4 regions of the Glutamicibacter mishrai genome follow, and region 4 is predicted to be linked to each of the others. Evidence: riboswitches for the same ligand, from Rfam matches in the RefSeq annotation. Region 4 holds a riboswitch; each other region holds the start of a gene.
What was found. Region 4 has a riboswitch for thiamine pyrophosphate ahead of thiM (hydroxyethylthiazole kinase). Riboswitches for the same ligand answer to the same signal wherever they lie in the genome.

Region 1 (4,338 bases), 1.3 Mb from region 4:
GGCCAAGAGGACCGCGTCGCAGCCTAGCTCCATGGCCAGCGCGGCATCCGAGGCAGTTCCCACGCCGGCATCGAGGACCACCGGCACATTGGCCCGGGAAACGATGGTGGAAATATTGTGCGGGTTCAAGATCCCCAGGCCGGAACCGATGGGCGCTCCGGCAGGCATGATCGCCGCGACCCCGGCATCCTGGAGCCGCTGTGCTAGCGCCGGGTCATCGTTGGTGTAAGCGAACACCTTGAAGCCCTCGGCGACCAGTTGCTCGGTGGCGGAATACAGCTCCAGCGGATCCGGCAGCAAGGTGTGCTCATCGGCGATGACTTCAAGCTTGATCCAGTCGGTTTCCAGGGCTTCGCGGGCCAGCTGCGCGGTCAATACGGCATCCCGAGCGGTGAAGCATCCGGCGGTGTTTGGCAGCGGGATCACGTTATTGCGCTGCAGCAGCTCGTAGACATTCCCCGCGCCGGCAGCGGAAAAGTGCCGAATGGCGACGGTGGTCAACTCGGTGCCCGAAACGGCCAGAGCGCTCTCCAGCGTCGCCAGGGATGTAGCCCCGCCGGTGCCCAGGATCAGTCTCGAAGACAGGGTGCGTCCAGCGACGACGAACGGGTCGGTGTCCGCATCGAGTCGGTTGACTTCTTGCGATTCCATCTTTAGCCTCCTTGGGCTGCGGTGACGAGTTCTACGCTGTGCCCGTCTTCAAGCACCTTGCTGTTCCAGCTGCTGCGAGGGACCACTGCGCCGTTGACGGCGGCGGCCACGCCGAGCTTGCTGCCGTCAACCGCTTTCGAATCGGCGTCCAGATCCTTGCCGATCTGCGAGCTGACAAATTCACGCAGGCTTGTCCCTGCTGAGAGCTGGACTTGCTGGGAGTTGAAGGTGATGTTGATCGTGGTCATCCGAGGTGCTCCAGTGCGAGAGTCGAGTGTTGGGTTGCAAATCGTTGGGGGTCAACGTCTTTCAGCATGGGATGCGTGGTGTTGTTTTCGGTGAGGTCCGCGGTCAGTTCGGAACCCAGCGGGCTCAGCAGCACTCCGTGCCGCGAATAGCCGGTGGAGAGCACCAATCCTGGGTCCAGTCGCCCGATCAGCGGGCGGTCATCGGCGGTGGCTGGTCTTGGCCGGGCGATCAATTCGTTCAATGTGCAGTCGCTGATTCCCGGCACGAGCCGGCGTGCATCGTCCAAGAGGGTGTGCATGGCGCCAACGTTGACCTCCGGGTTGCCGTCTTCCCTCACGCTGGCCCCCAGCACCAGGCTTCCGTCCTTGCGCGGGACGAGGTAGACGTTGCGCCGGTGGACAATGCCGCGCACAATGCGGCTGAGCATTGCGGGGCCCGCGGGACCTTGGATCCTGAGGATGTCGCCGTAAACCGGGCGCAGGGGAAGGTCTTTGAGGCCTTTGACGGTTCCGAGCGCGGTGGCGATGACGGTTTGGTCTGCTTCTAGCACCCGCCCCGTGGTGGTTCGCACGGCGCTGGTTCCTGCCTCGTCGGTGAGCAGTTCTTCGGCTTGCTCGCGGATCACGTGATTGGCAAAGTGCTTGAGCAGGATGCGCACCACGCTGCGAGGGTCGATCTGATGGTCCTCGGCGCACAGCACGCCTCCGGCGATGTTGCTGGCAAGGGCTGGTTCCAAGGATCTGGCCTGGCTCGGCAGGAGTTTTTCGGCAGCTAATCCCAGCGATGACTGCAGCGCGACGAGCTCGTGGAGGGCATCGCGGTCAGCGGGCTCCGCAGCGATGACCAGTGTGGAACTTTGCAGGTAGTCCGGGCGCTCCCCGGTGGATGCTTCGATGCGCTCAACGAACCGCGGATATCCGGCATTCGATGCGGCCAGCAGCTGGTGCAATGGGCCTTGGCCCCACACTGTTTCTGCTGCCGGTGCCAGCATTCCGGCTGCGGCGTAGCTGGCGCCTTGGCCGGGAGCTGGATCGATGATAGTGATGCTGTGGCCGCGCGAGCTGAGCTCGAAGGCGGTGGCGAGGCCGATGATTCCGGCGCCAACAATATTGACATGCACGGTGGCACGATTCCTTCCTACGGCGGCATGACCCGCATCAGGTGTAGCGGTCGGCTCAGTGCCCTCTCAGCCTGGTCGAGTCAGGCTCCCGCGGAGTAATTGCGATTATAAGCATGATGCAGCTCATAAAAGCGAACTGTTCTTGACTTAGTCCCGTCATCTTTTGTGATGTACTTACTGACATGGAGCAACAGGACTATCCCATGAATTTGTCGGCGGATTCCCCGCTGTTCCGCGAAGTCGTTGACCTGGAGCGGCATTTGCTCGATCCTTCGCTTCGCCACGATGGAGCGTGGCTGGAAGGCGTCCTGCATGAGCAGTTTTACGAAATTGGCGCGAGCGGACGGACCTTCGACAGGTCTGAAGCCATCACCCTGCTCGCGGCTGAAGATCCGGATGCTCCTGCACTGCATGTCGTGGATCCGTCGGCAGTCCGTCTGGCAGAGGATCTGGTCCAATTGCGCTGGGCCACTGATGGGTCCCGCCCCGCGATGCGCAGTTCCTTGTGGATTCGGGATGCGGGCCGATGGCAAATGTTCTTCCATCAAGGCACGCTCACGGCCCAACCTGTGCGTGATCCCGAGCGGGCAGGGAATGCGCCGTCGGCTGAGCCTGAAGATGTGTACACTGTCAGGAACCTGAAGTCCACCGACGCCGCCGCGGTGCATGAGGCTTTCATCTCGCACCCGGATATGGCGCGGCAGGGCGATGCCGATACCCCTGAGAAAGCGCGGGCTTACGTTGATTTTCTGCTGGGCAATGACCAGGTTCAATGCCCGCTGGCCATCACGATCAACGATCGTTTAGTGGGCTTGGTGTGCGGTACCGTGGATCGCTCGAATGCCAACGCGTGGATCTGGTATTGGATGCATCATGAATACCGTGGCCGGTCGCTGACCACCAGGGCCGTGGCGGCCTTGGTTGATCACCTTTACGACGAGCTGGGCTTGTTCCGGCTGGAGCTCGGCCTGCGGGCCAATAATCCTGGATCCCGGCACGTGGCTGAGAGCAATGGCTTCCTGCGCGAAGGAATAGAGCGTGGCAAGTTCCTTGTTGATGGCGAACGCATCGACGTCTACACCTATGCCCGCCTGAGAACAGATCCGCCAGCGAACGTGCAGCCCTTGCCGCTCAAGCGCGCGTAGCGATTTGCTTTGAACGCAAAATAGCCGCGGAATCCGTGGTGGATTCCGCGACTATTTTTGTGTCCCTTTTAGGTTCTGTTCGGGATGGTTAGATACCTGGCGACGTTGGCGGTGCTGGCGGTGCCGAATCCGGACCGTTGGAGCTCAGCTTGTCGGTATCGATCTTGTTGAGGGTACGAGCGGCTGCCTCGCGACCACCAAGGCCGAATGCGAGAGCGGCTGCAAGAGCTGCACCGATGACAATTGCGCCGAAGGCCATGTTGATGATCGAGTCAGCGATTCCCATGTACTTCAGGCCCATTGCCACGAACAGTGCAATGGCGGTGTAGCGGATGATCTTCGACGCGGTGGTGTCACCCATGAACTTGCCGATGACGTTAGCCACGACGAAGCCAGCGGCAACGATTGCCGCACCGAAGAGGATCTTGCCGCCCAGTTCCAGAATCTCGTTCAGGATGTTGGTGATTGCCGGGAAGTTCAGCATCTGGGCTGCCATCACACCGAAGAACAGTACGATTGCGATCTTCACGATGCCGGCGATGATGCCCGATGCACTCTTGCCTTCTGGGACAACGCCCCAGCCAGCAACGACGCGGTCAGTGCCGACACCCTGCAAGGTGGACTCCAACAACTGGCCAACAAACTTTGCGATCAGGAAGCCAACTGCCAGAAGGACCAGGGCCATGATGACCTGTGGGATGGCAGTGAAGACCAGCTGCAGCATTTGCTCGGCAGGCTGCGAAATCGCGGCGATGCCCAAGACCTGCAGAGCAGAGATTGCGACGACCAGCAGGATCAGGGCGAAGACGATGTTCGCGATGATGTCAACGATCTTTGCTTGGGTTTCGCGAGACTGAATCTCATCTACTGGCTCGTCGCCTGGGGTCAGCTTGCGGACAATGCCGCTGAAGTCGACCGTTCCCAGACCAGTGGTCAGCAGCTGTCGAACAATGTTGGCGATGACGTAGCCGATAAAGAAGATAAAGCCGGCGCCGATGAGGTTCGGGATGAACGCCATGACTCCGCCGAGCAGGCCCTGGACCGGCGTAAGAACTTCAGAAAGCGCGAAGACCTGAAGGATTGCGACGAGACCAAAGAGCCAAACAATCAGTCCAGCGACCTTGCCTAGAGACTGGCCTATTTGAGCTCCGTCATTTCCCTGCTTCTGCAGGA
Region 2 (4,338 bases), 990 kb from region 4:
ACCAAGGTCGGCGTCTACGCGATCGTGCGCACCGAAACGTTGCTCTTCCCGGGCGGGGTGGTCAATGCCGGGCTGCTTGTGGTGGCGGCGCTGACCATGGTCATCGGTATCCTCGGCGCACTGGCGCAGACGGACTTCAAGCGCATGCTCTCCTTCACCCTGACCAGCCACATCGGCTACCTGATCTTCGGTGTGGCCGTCGGGGGACCGCTGGCCATCGCCGCGACCATCTACTACGTCGGGCACCACATCATCGTGCAGACCTCGCTGTTCATGGTGGCCGGATTGATCGAACGCCGTGCCGGAAGCTCGAATGTCACCAAGCTCGGCTCGCTGGCCAAGCTTTCCCCGGCCCTGTCGCTGCTCTTCTTCATCCCTGCGATCAACCTCGGCGGCATCCCCCCGTTCTCCGGATTCCTCGGCAAGTTCGGCTTGCTCCATGCCGCAGTGCAGGATGCCGACCCGCTGACCTGGGCTGTGGTGGGCGCCGGATTGCTAACCAGCCTGCTGACCCTGCTGGCGATCATCCGCGTGTGGGCCCGCATCTTCTGGCGTCGGGCCGCTGATGCCGAGGTGCCCAACCAGGAACTGGTGGACGAAGCGGCTGCGGTCGCGGCCGAAACCGTTGCCGGAGGGGCGCAGAACCCTTCCCTAGGCATGAAGCTCGCGAAGGAATTGGAAGCGAAGTCCTTGCCGTGGGGCATGCGCTACGCCACCGGATCGCTGGTTGCCGCAGGCATTGCGCTGACCATTTTTGCCGGGCCGATCTTCGAGTTCTGTGAACGAGTCGCCGCGGAGCTGATCGCCCGTGAAGCCTACATCACCGCGATCTTGCCACTTGGATAGGAGGGACGATGCCGACTAAGAATTTGAAACCTCGCGACCAGCGTATTGATGACGCGCTGGATACCTCTGGCGTGCGCCACCGGGCGACACTCAAGCAGGAATGGCCGCTGCTGGCCCTGCTGCTTTTTGTGTGGTGCGCTCTGTGGCAGGACTTCTCGCCGGCGAACCTGATCTTCGGCGCGATCATCTCGCTGCTGATCGTCACGCTCTTCCCGCTGCCTCCGGTGGTGCTCTCGGGACGCATGAACGCCTGGTACTGCCTGCAGCTGTTCTTCTGGTTTGTCGGCCAGGTGTTCGTGGCCAGCTTCGAAGTGGCCAAGCTGGCGGTCTTCCGCGGGAAAAAGACTCGCAGCGGCGTGATCGCGGTTCCGTTGCGTACCGACTCGGACCTGATCGTGACCACGGTCGGCCATGTGCTGACCTTGATCCCGGGGTCCTTCGTCATTGACGTGGATCGCAGCTCCTCCACCTTGTACCTGCACTACATCAACATCGAATCCCAGCAGGATATGGACCGCGCTCGCGAAGCGGTGCGGGATATCGAACGCCGGATGATCATGGCGATCGGCAGCCGCGATGAATTCGACGCGATCAAGCACGAATGCGGACCCAACCTGATGCGAATGAGGGGCAAGAAATGATGGAAATCGTGATGTGGATCTGCGGCATCATGCTCGGCCTGGCCACCCTTGCCTGTGTCATCCGCGTAGCCAAGGGCCCCTCGATCCTGGATCGCGTGCTGGCCCTGGACGTGATGCTGCTGATCATCTCTGTGGCCCTGTGCCTTGAGATGGTCTACAACCGGCACACGGACTACCTGCTGTTCGTCATCGCCGCCTGCACCCTGGGCTTCATCGGCTCGGTCACCGTCTCGCGCTACGTTTCCGATCAGAGGAATGCCTGATGGAGATGTTCTTGGATATCCTCGTCGCGGTGCTGCTGATCCTGGGCTGCCTGATGTCGCTGATCGCCGGGATCGGCCTGCTCACCTTCCCCGATATGCTCACCCGCATGCACGCGGCCACAAAGCCGCAGGTCCTCGGATTCCTGCTGATCTTCGCCGGGCTCGCGATCCACCTGCGCAGCTGGGCTGTGGTGCCGCTGCTTCTCCTGGCTTGGGGCATGCAGCTGTTGACCGCTCCGGTATCGGCCCACATGATCGGCCGTTCGGGCTACCGCACGAAGCACGCGGCCAAGGACTCGCTCTACGCCGATGAGCTCAAGCAGATCGTCGACAAGGTCAGCGGCACTCCGGCCACCGGCGCCACCGACGTCTCGTCGAAGCAAGCGGAGAAAACCGAAGACTAGAAAGCACAAGTCTAGAAAGCACAAAGGCGGCGTCCCACCCATGGTGGGACGCCGCCTTTGACGAGTACTACTTGCTGAAACGCGCGACGACCTTGTTGGTGCCACGGTCTGCCAGCACCTGGATGGTGGCGGCCACAATGGATGAGAAGATCGCAAATCCGAGAGCCTGGCGCAACGAGGCCTCAGCCGCTTCTTCGCTGCCCTTGCGGGGAGCCTTGTTTCCGGTAAAACCCTTCCACAGCTGATCAACCAGCTTGCTGCCGACAAAACCGGCGCCGATGGAAATACCCGTGGTGGCAAGTTTCTGCACTGTATTCATTTTGCCCTCGCTTCAACGTCGTGACTTATCGTTCCTCTGCCCAGCATACCTGCGGTATGGTAGGTGGGCAGTAATTTTCCGACAGGGGAGCGTCAGACTTCGAAACTGGAGTCGCAAGACGCTGAGAGTGCGATAGATCGCAGACCCTCGAACCTGCTCCGGCTAGTACCGGCGAAGGAAGTCGAGCATCTCGGATGCGGACGTGGGCGCAGTGCGCCTTCAGCCCGTACATCTCCCCTCCTTGATACAGGAGGACCATCAATGAATCAAGCAGCAGCAAAGCAACGCAACGGCTGGCGCGTCGTCGACATCGTCACCGCATCGGTGATCGCCGTTGCCTCCGGCGTCATCTTCTGGGCCTGGAGTGCAGGCTACGGGCTGTTCTCCCTGGCGTTCGCAGCATTCCCGCCAGCAGCCGCACTGCTGACCGGTGTCTGGCTGTTCCCTGCAGTGCTCGGCGCGCTGATCATCCGCAAGCCCGGTGCCGCGTTGTACTGCGAACTGCTGGCCGCGGTCATCGAAGCGCTGCTCGGATCGCACTACGGGCTCACCGTGCTGATCTCCGGACTGGTCCAGGGCCTGGGCGCGGAGCTGGTCTTCGCGGCGTTCCGCTACCGCAAGTGGAACCTGGGTGTTGCACTGCTCGCTGGCCTGTTCTCCGGATTGTTCGCCGGTGTGTCCGAGGCCTACATCTTGGCGTACTACGTTGAATACACCCCGGCGCTGAAGCTCTTCCATGTGGTTGCCACCGGCGTCTCCGGCCTGGTTGTTGCCGGCCTGCTCTCATGGCTGGCCACTCGCGGCCTGGCGAAGACCGGCGCACTGAGCGCCCTGGCCAGCCGCCGTGCTCACCTGGAAACCGGAAAACTGGCCGCAAAATGAGTTCGGTGGCCAATACCGGTGCCACCGCTGACACCCGCCGGGGCACCGAGATCATTGCCCGAAGTTTCGGCTGGCACCACGCCGAACGCGAGAAGCCAGCCATCGCTTCTCTGGATCTGGACATCCCCGCGGGCCAGAAAGTCCTGCTGGTCGGCCCCTCGGGGGCCGGCAAATCGACCTTGCTGCATGCCCTGGCAGGCTTGCTGGAAGCCGATGACTCCGAGCAGTCCACCGGACTGCTGCTGATCGACGGGTCCGATGCCTTCGCCCGGGAGCATCCGGTCGGCCTGATGCAGCAGGATCCGGAAACCCAGGTGGTGCAAAGCCGGGTGGCCGACGATGTGGCCTTCGGTGCCGAGAACCTGGCGGTGGATCCGGTGATCATCCGCCAGCGCATTCCCGAAGCGCTCGACGCGGTCGGCTTGGGCATGCTGCCCTTGGATCATCGCACGCAGGAGCTTTCCGGCGGGCAGAAGCAGCGCCTGGCCCTTGCCGGGATCCTGGCCATGCAGCCGGGATTGATGCTGCTGGATGAACCCACCGCCAACGTCGACCCCGAGGGCATCGGGCCCTTGCGCGACGCGGTGTTGAACGCGGCCGAGGTCTCTGGCGCGACGCTGCTGGTGGTTGAACACCGGCTGGATGCCTGGGCCAGGCATATGGACCGGGTCATCGTGCTGGAACCAGGCGGAGGCGTGGCCCACGACCTGGATCCGCAGCGCCTGATCGATGATGAAGAACTGCGCGCTGAATTGTCGGCGGCCGGATTATGGGTGCCGAATTATCTGCCGCAGGTGCCAACCGCTGCTATCGCACCGGGCGAGCTGCTGTTGGAAGCAGACCAGCTGGTCAGCGCCCGCACCGACGACGCGCCGCGGACCCAAGCCGTGGACCTGTCGGTGCGTGCTGGCACCGCCACGGTGATCCGGGGAGAGAACGGTGCCGGAAAATCAACCCTGGCCCTGACCTTGGGCGGGCTGCTT
Region 3 (4,338 bases), 1.1 Mb from region 4:
TGAAGAGTTCCTCTACCTGCACAAGTACAACCCCATTGAGCACATCACCTCCCGGGTGAAAACACCTGAGAGCATCATGCGCAAAGTGAGCCAGAGGAATATCCATCCTTCACTCACGGCAATCCGCGAAAACATCAGCGACATTGCCGGCGTCCGAATCACTTGCAGCTTCGTGAAAGACATCTACAAGGTACTCAATACCTTGACGGCGCAAAATGACATCCGCGTCATCCAGATCAAGGACTATATAAAGAACCCAAAGCCCAGCGGATACAAGAGCGTGCACGCCATTGTTGAAATCCCCGTCTTCCTTTCCGACGGGCCGGTCAATGTCGTCGTCGAGCTGCAGATCCGAACGATCGCCCAGGATTTCTGGGCCAGCCTGGAGCACAAGATTTTCTACAAATACGACGGTGAAGTACCGGCGCATTTGGCTACAGAGCTCGCCGACGCCGCGGCTGTCGCTACGAAGCTTGATATGCAGATGCAGCGACTGCACACAGAAGTTCATGGCCATGATGCCAACGATGAAAAATCCGAGGGCCAAGAAGTGGATTCAGACGTAATCCAAGGTCTGTTAATGCTCGCCAAAGAAGCCTCGACGAGCAAGGACCAGGGCGAGACAGAGTAGCCCACGTTAAACGATGAAATGCCTCCGACTGCAAATTTGATGCACTCGGAGGCATTTCATTTTCCAGAAATTCCGGGGACGAGAAAGCCCCGGAATCCAACAGGATTCCGGGGCTAAATCTGTAGCGGCGCCGGGACTCGATCCCGGGACCTCACGATTATGAGTCGTGCGCTCTAACCAGCTGAGCTACGCCGCCACAAGTGAGAAGCAATCCAGTAGAAGCCAAGAAGGCTTCTCACTCAGAGCCCCCTGCCGGAATCGATCCGGCGACCTCGTTCTTACCAAGAACGCGCTCTACCACTGAGCTAAGGGGGCAACGAGTAAATACTCTACACGGATTCTCGCGCAAACAAAAATCGGCATCTTGCCGTCGAACGACGGCTTGAATCTCGAATAACTACTAGTCAGGTACACCTCTCCTCAATCCCACGGTTCGCGCGGGACGATCCTTGGCACAAAAGTGCTTTGGTGACGATGCTCACTGAGCAGAATTTGGTGGTCAAACCCCAAATAATGGCCACCTGGATCTGCCGCCCATTCCCCAAGCGAATCGATGCCTGAAACCTCTAGTTCCCATGCGAGGTGGTGCCACTTAACAGGGCAGCAAGATAAATCCAATGCACTTGGCCAATAGATCTCTTGTCACCGTTTTCCGCCACCGGCTGATCGGAAATCGAGCGCCGAAAGTCGGCAATTTTTCCAACCATCATGAACGCCTGGATGATGCTTGGAATATAGCCATCATTCATGGCTTGAGTAGGAGTCTTGTGACCTCAGCTACAAATTCGTTCAGGATTTTGCAAACGCCAAAAACCTGTGTAGAGTATTTACTCGTTGCCCCCTTAGCTCAGTGGTAGAGCGCGTTCTTGGTAAGAACGAGGTCGCCGGATCGATTCCGGCAGGGGGCTCGAAATAAGAGAGACAATCTGAATCCAGATTGTCTCTCTTTTCGTTTTCCACGGACTTTATTCCTGGCCCGAATCCGACCAATTTTTCTTCGTTCCTTTCCCGGTTCCCTTCATCGCTCCGCTGTCACGATGTTGACCCTGGTTGTCGCCACCAGAAATTTTCATGCTAGTGTCATCTCCGACCACACGGGAGCCCCATGGCAGGGGCTGAGATCGGACTGCAGCCGTCCGCGACCGTTGAACCTGTCCGGGTAATGCCGGCGAAGGAAGTGAGTTTCTCAATGGAACAATTTGAACAGCATTCCGCCCACTCTCTCGCGTTCCGCGAATTTGATGGGATTTCCGTTCCGGTTACGCAAATCAGTCTTGCGGACTCCCCCAATGGCCAGCCCAACGAGCCACTACATGTGTACCGCACCAGTGGCCCGGGAAGCGAAGCCACACAGGGGCTCAAGCCATTTCGAGAATCCTGGATTCTTGAACGTGGTGACGTCCAACGGTACTCGGGGCGTGAACGGAATCTGCATGATGATGGCCGTTCAGCGGTCCGCCGCGGCACGGCAAGCGAAGAATGGGCTGGACGCTCCGCTCCTCCGCTCAAGGCCTCTGACGGGGCAAGCGTGACGCAAATGCACTACGCCCGTGCCGGGATCATCACCCCGGAAATGCGATACGTTGCCTTGCGTGAGGAATGCGATGTAGAGCTGGTGCGCAGCGAGCTCGCCTCAGGACGAGCGATCATCCCAGCCAATATCAATCACCCAGAATCAGAACCGATGATCATCGGCAAAGCGTTCCTGGTGAAAATCAATGCGAACATCGGCAACTCCGCGGTGACTAGCTCTATTGCAGAAGAAGTTTCCAAATTGCAGTGGGCCACCAAATGGGGCGCTGACACGGTTATGGATCTATCCACTGGAGATGACATCCACACCACCCGCGAATGGATCATCAGGAATTCACCAGTGCCCATCGGCACCGTGCCGATTTACCAGGCTCTCGAAAAGGTCAATGGCGAAGCGAACGCATTGACCTGGGAGATTTTCCGCGACACCGTCATCGAGCAGTGCGAGCAAGGCGTGGATTACATGACCATCCATGCCGGCGTGTTGTTGCGCTACGTCCCACTGACCGCGAACAGGGTCACCGGAATCGTCTCGCGCGGCGGGTCCATCATGGCTGGATGGTGCCTGGCCCATCATCAAGAAAACTTCCTCTACACCCACTTTGATGAGCTGTGCGAGATCTTCGCCCAGTACGATGTCGCCTTCTCCTTGGGTGACGGGTTGCGGCCAGGATCCATCGCCGATGCGAATGACGCCGCCCAATTCGCAGAGCTGGATACCTTGGCCGAATTGACCAAGCGTGCTTGGGAGTACGACGTGCAGGTCATGGTGGAGGGTCCTGGGCATATTCCGTTCCACATGGTCCGAGAGAATGTGGAGCGCCAGCAGGAGCTGTGCGATGGGGCTCCGTTTTATACGCTCGGTCCCCTGGTTACCGATGTAGCCCCTGGTTATGACCACATCACCAGCGCCATCGGGGCCACGGAAATCGCCCGCTACGGCACCGCGATGCTCTGCTATGTCACGCCCAAGGAGCATCTGGGATTGCCTAACCGCGATGATGTGAAGACCGGTGTCATCACGTACAAGATCGCCGCCCACGCCGCAGACCTGGCCAAGGGCCATCCGGGGGCCACCGCACGAGATGATGCGTTGAGCAAGGCGCGTTTCGAGTTCCGCTGGAATGACCAATTCGCGTTGAGCCTGGATCCGGTGACCGCGCAGGAATTCCATGATGAGACCTTGCCGGCGGAACCTGCCAAGACTGCGCACTTCTGTTCCATGTGCGGCCCGAAGTTCTGTTCCATGCGGATATCGCAGGACATCCGTGACGAGTACGGCTCCGCTCAAGAACAGGCCGCAGTGGCGGGAATGGCTGCGAAGAGCAAGGAATTCATCAACAGCGGAGGAACGGTGTATCTCGGCGACCAGATCCCGGTAGGCAATACCACCTCGTAGATCTGGTTCAGCCGCGCTGCCTGCGGTTTAAACGGGCAACGCCCCTGGCCAAGCCTTTCGGCTTGATCCAGGGGCGTTGTGCTGTGCTATCTAGCGAGCTGCAGAAGCGCTGGCTTAGTAGTCGCGACGTCCACCGCTGCGACCCGAATCGCTGAAGCGATCCTTGCCACCGCGACCACCGAAGCGCTTCTCGCCGCCACCACGGCGGTCGTTGAAGCCACCGCCACGACCACCGCGGAATCCACCACGGTCCCCGCCGCGTCCACCGCGGAATCCACCACGGTCGCCTTCGTCATCGCCACGTGGCTTACGACCGGAGTCAAGCTCCATGCTGATCAGCTCGCCGCCGATGCGGGTCTTGGACAGTGCACGCCACTGGTCCTTGCTCAGCTCTGCTGGCAACTCAACCAAGGTGTGGTCCGAACGGATTTCAATGCCGCCGATTTCCGAGGAGTTGAAGCCGCCTTCGTTAGCCAAAGCGCCAACGATCGAGCCTGGCTGCACGCGGTTGCGGCGGCCGATGGCCAGACGGTACATGGCGTTGCCTGCAGCAGCAGTCTTGCGGGCACGAGGACCGCGATCTCCACGGTCGCCGCGGTCTCCGCGCTCTGGGCGGTCGCGATCCATGCGGGCCTTCTTCGAAGGGGAAACCACTGGTTCGGTCATCAGCAATGGACGGCCACCCTGAGCCATCAGAGCCAAAGCAGCTGCGATTTCCAGCTGATCCAGGTCTTCGTGGTCAGCGGCGAACTTCTCGACGATTTCACGGAAGGTG
Region 4 (4,338 bases):
CTGGATCCTAAAGCGGCGCGGATGGGTAATTCGCGCATCGGCCGAGCGGCGAAGATGATTCAGAACCGTGGCGATGCGGGAAGGATGCTCGTCCACCGGAGGAGCGGAATCGCCGACCGGCTCGGGCAATGGAGTGGAGGTAAACAGACCCATGTTTTGAGCGTACGCCACCGAGCGGAATTTCTATTGAATAATTCGCCGAAGGATTCATTATGTATCAACCATTTGATACATTAACGGGTATGGAAGAGATTTCTGCGAGCGCCTTGTCGATGGCCGTGGTTGCCACAATCATCTACCTGTGGCTCCGTTCCGTCGCCCATCGCCGTGGCACTCAAGCGCTCCGACGGGCACAATCGCATTCGTTCTGGTGCGCGCTCATCGCATTCTTCCTATCCACATCTTGGGATCTTGCCCAATTCTGGTCGGTCCCCGCGCAATCGCAGTCAATGCTCACCCTGGTATTCATCGCGTTGAACGCCGGTGGGTGGCTGGCTGCGGTTTACATCATTGGGCTCTTTACCTGGCCAAAAGAACTGCAAACGGTGCGCGTGGCCTCATTGGAACCGCGGAGTTTGACGACCCCTTTCCCGCGGATGCTCGGCGCCCTTGTTGGCATCTTGGCGATCGCCGCGTCCTGCCTGATATGGCCTGTCTCGAAGGTCGCTGCCTATGTCTCTGAAAGCGACCGGGAAGGAGTACCCGCGCAGGATTATTCAAATTTCTCTGAAGTCCGCTGGGATGGCCTCGATAGGTGGCGCCCGGGCACCGAGGTCGCACCGTTATTTGCACTGTGCATCGCAGGCGTTCTGCTAGCGACTGCCCTCATCGCGTTCATCATTCTCAAACGCAGGCCACTGGCTGGAATCTCAGTTGACCACAACCAGCAGTTGCGCGCTGTCTGGCTCAACAGGCTGCTGCGGAACTGTGGCTGGGTGCTGATCAACATCGTTGGTTCAGAAATTTCCTACGCAAACCCGATCCTGGGTACCGGCTGGAACACCGTGTCCACATTCGGCTTCATCACTCTGGGTTTCGTGTTGTTCGTCTGGGCCCCGAAGTTCGCAGTGGCCAACGTTGGAAGGAACGCAAAAGCCAGTGCATCTAGCCGGATGCGCGACCACAGCAACGCTGTATCGTACGTCCTCAACTCGTTGATGGTGCTCGCCGCCTACGCGATTTGGATTGCCTGCAGTTACCGTTTCGAGCATTTATCCGAAGCCTTTGGCCCGGCCAGAGCGCAAGCCGCCAGCAATACGCTGATGCTTGCCTTGTCCGGAGCCGCAGTGGCCATATACCTGGTGCTCTCGGCTGGTTTCGCGTTCTATGCGCATCTGCGCGCAAAGCTGGGGACGCCAAGGGAGCCCATCAGCGAAAACCTGCCTGTCTGGGTTTACTCGTTGGCGGCACTGTTCATCGCCAGTGGAATCTTCATGCTGTACACGCCGCAGACTTTGACTCCCGGCGCAGAACTGGCAGTTAGCCCATGGGTCAGCACCGGGATCGTCCTCGGCTTGCTGCTCATTGCAGCCGGATATATCTGGTGGACGCGGCATTGCTCCGTTCCATGGCAAGTCACCGGCGAGCAGGAGATCTGGTACCGGCAAGTCTTGGAGTTCCGGGCCCTACGCATTCTCTGCAGTGCATTATTCCTCTTGCCCGGTGTGGCCTCGTTTGATGAGCCAATGGTCATAGCCATTGGCGTTGGGCTCTTCTGCATCCCTTCCTTGCTCGTGGTCAAACGCCCGAATGCCCGGCTCTTGACGAATGTTTCGGCATGAGCACGCAGATCAGTGTGGACCTCGAGGCGGCCACTGCACCCTACGAACAGATCCGTTCGCAGATCGCCTCGCTTATCAACCTCGGCGAATTGACGGCCGGGAGCAAGCTGCCCACCGTGCGCGCGCTGGCGACGGATCTGGGAGTGGCAGCCGGAACGGTGGCCCGCGCCTACAAGGAATTGGAAGCCGAGGGCCTGATTTCTTCGAGGCGCCGTGCCGGCACGGTAGTGAACGCGCGCCCCGAACCCGTAGACGCACATGAAGATCTGGTGGCAGCCGTCGACCACCTCTGGGAGTTGGCTGCCGCGCAACAGGTGGATGCAGCGACGCTGAAGGCCCTGGTGGCGCGGCGTGAACGGTAAGGATTTGTTCTAGGCAACCCTTCTGCGTACTCTCTAAATCAGTGACACGGGGTGTCGGAGAAGCCGACTGAGATGAAACCCGTCGAACCTGATCTAGTTCACGCTAGCGGAGGGATGTCGCATGACTCTGCCTACCGTTGCCCAAAAATACCGGCAACGCTCCCCCTTGGTTTTTTGCCTGACCAATACTGTCGTCACCAACTTCACCGCCAATGTCTTATTGGCTTCGGGTGCTTCACCGGCCATGACCAACTTGCCCGGCGAGGCCGGCGGGTTTGCGGCCCTGGCCTCGGCGGTACTGGTGAATCTCGGTACTCCCAGCACTGAGCAAATGGTTGCCATGGAGGAAGCGGTGGCTTCGGCGAGCGCCGCCGGAACCCCGTGGGTATTGGATCCGGTAGCCGTGGGCGCTCTGTCCGTGCGCACCGACTTCGCACGCCGTATTGTGCAGCAGCGCCCCACCTTGATCCGCGGCAACGCTTCGGAAATCCTGGCCCTGGCCGGCAAGGACTCCAGCGGCCGCGGCGTTGACTCGGCCGATACCGTCCAAGCAGCGCTGGATGCCGGACGCGAACTGGCCAGCAAGCATGGGAGCGTCGTGGCCATTTCCGGTGAAGCCGACGCCATCATTGACGCAAATCGCACCGTGCTGGTGCACACCAACGGCTTAGGACTGACCAGGGTCACCGGTGGCGGGTGCGCGCTAGGCGCGTTTAGCGCCGGCATGATCGCGGTACACGAGGACCCTTTTGAAGCGGCCATCGCCGCCCACGGCTTCTATGGCCTCGCGGCAGAAAAGGCGCTGGCCGCCAGCAACGGCCCGGGCAGCTTCGCTGTCGCCTTCCTTGACGCCCTGGCCGCCACCGAACCTGAAGAACTGCAGAATTTGAAGTACGAGGAACTGAACCATGGATAATATCGGCGCATATCTGGTAGCCAATACCGCCAGCTGCACTCCACGCACCACCTTGGAAGTCATTGAAGGCGCGGTGGCTGGTGGCATCGAGTGGATCCAGCTGCGGGCCAAGGATGAAACCGCCAGGGAATTCTTCGAGCTGTCATGTGCAGCGGCCCGGCTTACCGAGGGCAAGGCGAAGCTGCTGATCAATGACCGGATCGACGTGTTCCTGGCTGCCCGCGCGGCGGGGGCGGCAGTCAACGGCATCCATATCGGGCAGAAGGACATTCCGGTGCGTCTGGCACGCCAGATCATCGGCGAAGGCATCATCGGCCTGAGCGCTTCCACCGATGAGCAGCTGGCGCAGGCCAATCTTGATGCCGAGGCCATCGACTACCTTGGCGTCGGCGCAGTGCGTGCCACCCCGACCAAAAAGGACCACCCCACCCCGTTGGGCCTGGATGGTTTTGCGCGTGCCGCCTCGCTCACCGAGCTGCCCTGTGTCGCCATTGGCGCGATTACCGCTGAAGACGCCGGCGCCATCCGCGCCGGTGGAGGTTCGGGCCTGGCGGTAGTCCGGGCCATCTGCAATGCCGAGAACCCGCAAGAAGCCAGCGAACAGCTGGTCGCTGCCTGGGTGGCGGTCCAGTGAAAAACATTCTCTCGATCGCCGGCTCTGATCCCTCGGGCGGTGCCGGAATCCAGGCGGATCTCAAAGCCATCGCCGCCAACGGCGGATACGGCATGTGCGTAATCACCGCGCTGACCGCGCAGAACACCCAAGGGGTGAGCGCGGTGCAGGCCATCGGCGGCGAGTTTGTGCTCGCCCAGTTGGAGGCCATCAGCGCCGACGTGCAGATCGATGCGATCAAGATCGGGATGCTGGCCAACGCCGAGGTGATTCGCGCGGTCAACGGATGGCTCGATACCGTCGATGCCCCCGTGGTCCTGGACCCGGTCATGGTCGCCACCAGCGGAGACCGGCTCCTGGAGGACGAGGCGGTGCTCGATTCGCTGTTGGACCGCGCCTCGGTGATCACCCCGAATCTGCTGGAGCTAGCCAGCCTGCTGCGTGAACCGGCAGCAGCCAGCTGGCCGCAGGCGCTGGAGCAGGCTCAATGCCTGGCCGCGAAGCATGGTTCGCTGGTCCTGGCCAAGGGCGGGCACCTGGCCGGTGAACTCTGCCCCGACGCCCTGGTCTCGGGCGAAGGCGTGCTGGCCGAGTTCAGCAACCCGCGCCTCGATACCAAAAACACCCATGGCACCGGTTGCACCCTCTCAAGCGCCCTGGCCACCC

Region 1: it holds a riboswitch for thiamine pyrophosphate, as region 4 does, so the genes downstream of both, thiO (glycine oxidase ThiO) here and thiM (hydroxyethylthiazole kinase) in region 4, are expected to answer to the same signal.
Region 2: it holds a riboswitch for thiamine pyrophosphate, as region 4 does, so the genes downstream of both, D3791_RS04000 (ECF transporter S component) here and thiM (hydroxyethylthiazole kinase) in region 4, are expected to answer to the same signal.
Region 3: it holds a riboswitch for thiamine pyrophosphate, as region 4 does, so the genes downstream of both, thiC (phosphomethylpyrimidine synthase ThiC) here and thiM (hydroxyethylthiazole kinase) in region 4, are expected to answer to the same signal.

The regions. Positions count from the first base shown of each region.
Region 1 covers NZ_CP032549.1:489,227-493,564, forward strand. The annotation lists gene D3791_RS02245 (thiazole synthase) at 1-651, opposite strand, end outside; gene thiS (sulfur carrier protein ThiS) at 654-899, opposite strand; gene thiO (glycine oxidase ThiO) at 896-2,020, opposite strand; TPP riboswitch at 2,018-2,122, opposite strand; gene D3791_RS02260 (GNAT family N-acetyltransferase) at 2,224-3,165, shown strand; gene D3791_RS02265 (mechanosensitive ion channel) at 3,254-4,338, opposite strand, start outside.
Region 2 covers NZ_CP032549.1:839,438-843,775, reverse strand. The annotation lists gene D3791_RS04025 (Na+/H+ antiporter subunit D) at 1-846, shown strand, start outside; gene D3791_RS04020 (Na+/H+ antiporter subunit E) at 855-1,487, shown strand; gene D3791_RS04015 (MrpF/PhaF family protein) at 1,484-1,750, shown strand; gene mnhG (monovalent cation/H(+) antiporter subunit G) at 1,750-2,154, shown strand; gene D3791_RS04005 (DUF4235 domain-containing protein) at 2,222-2,473, opposite strand; TPP riboswitch at 2,547-2,670, shown strand; gene D3791_RS04000 (ECF transporter S component) at 2,735-3,355, shown strand; gene D3791_RS03995 (ATP-binding cassette domain-containing protein) at 3,352-4,338, shown strand, end outside.
Region 3 covers NZ_CP032549.1:686,973-691,310, forward strand. The annotation lists gene D3791_RS03295 (GTP pyrophosphokinase) at 1-631, shown strand, start outside; tRNA gene D3791_RS03300 (tRNA-Met) at 754-827, opposite strand; tRNA gene D3791_RS03305 (tRNA-Thr) at 875-946, opposite strand; gene D3791_RS03310 (hypothetical protein) at 1,198-1,380, opposite strand; tRNA gene D3791_RS03315 (tRNA-Thr) at 1,468-1,539, shown strand; TPP riboswitch at 1,716-1,825, shown strand; gene thiC (phosphomethylpyrimidine synthase ThiC) at 1,821-3,563, shown strand; gene D3791_RS03325 (DEAD/DEAH box helicase) at 3,678-4,338, opposite strand, start outside.
Region 4 covers NZ_CP032549.1:1,825,003-1,829,340, reverse strand. The annotation lists gene D3791_RS08630 (aldehyde dehydrogenase family protein) at 1-171, opposite strand, end outside; gene D3791_RS08625 (hypothetical protein) at 213-1,781, shown strand; gene D3791_RS08620 (GntR family transcriptional regulator) at 1,778-2,143, shown strand; TPP riboswitch at 2,181-2,275, shown strand; gene thiM (hydroxyethylthiazole kinase) at 2,265-3,059, shown strand; gene thiE (thiamine phosphate synthase) at 3,052-3,693, shown strand; gene thiD (bifunctional hydroxymethylpyrimidine kinase/phosphomethylpyrimidine kinase) at 3,690-4,338, shown strand, end outside.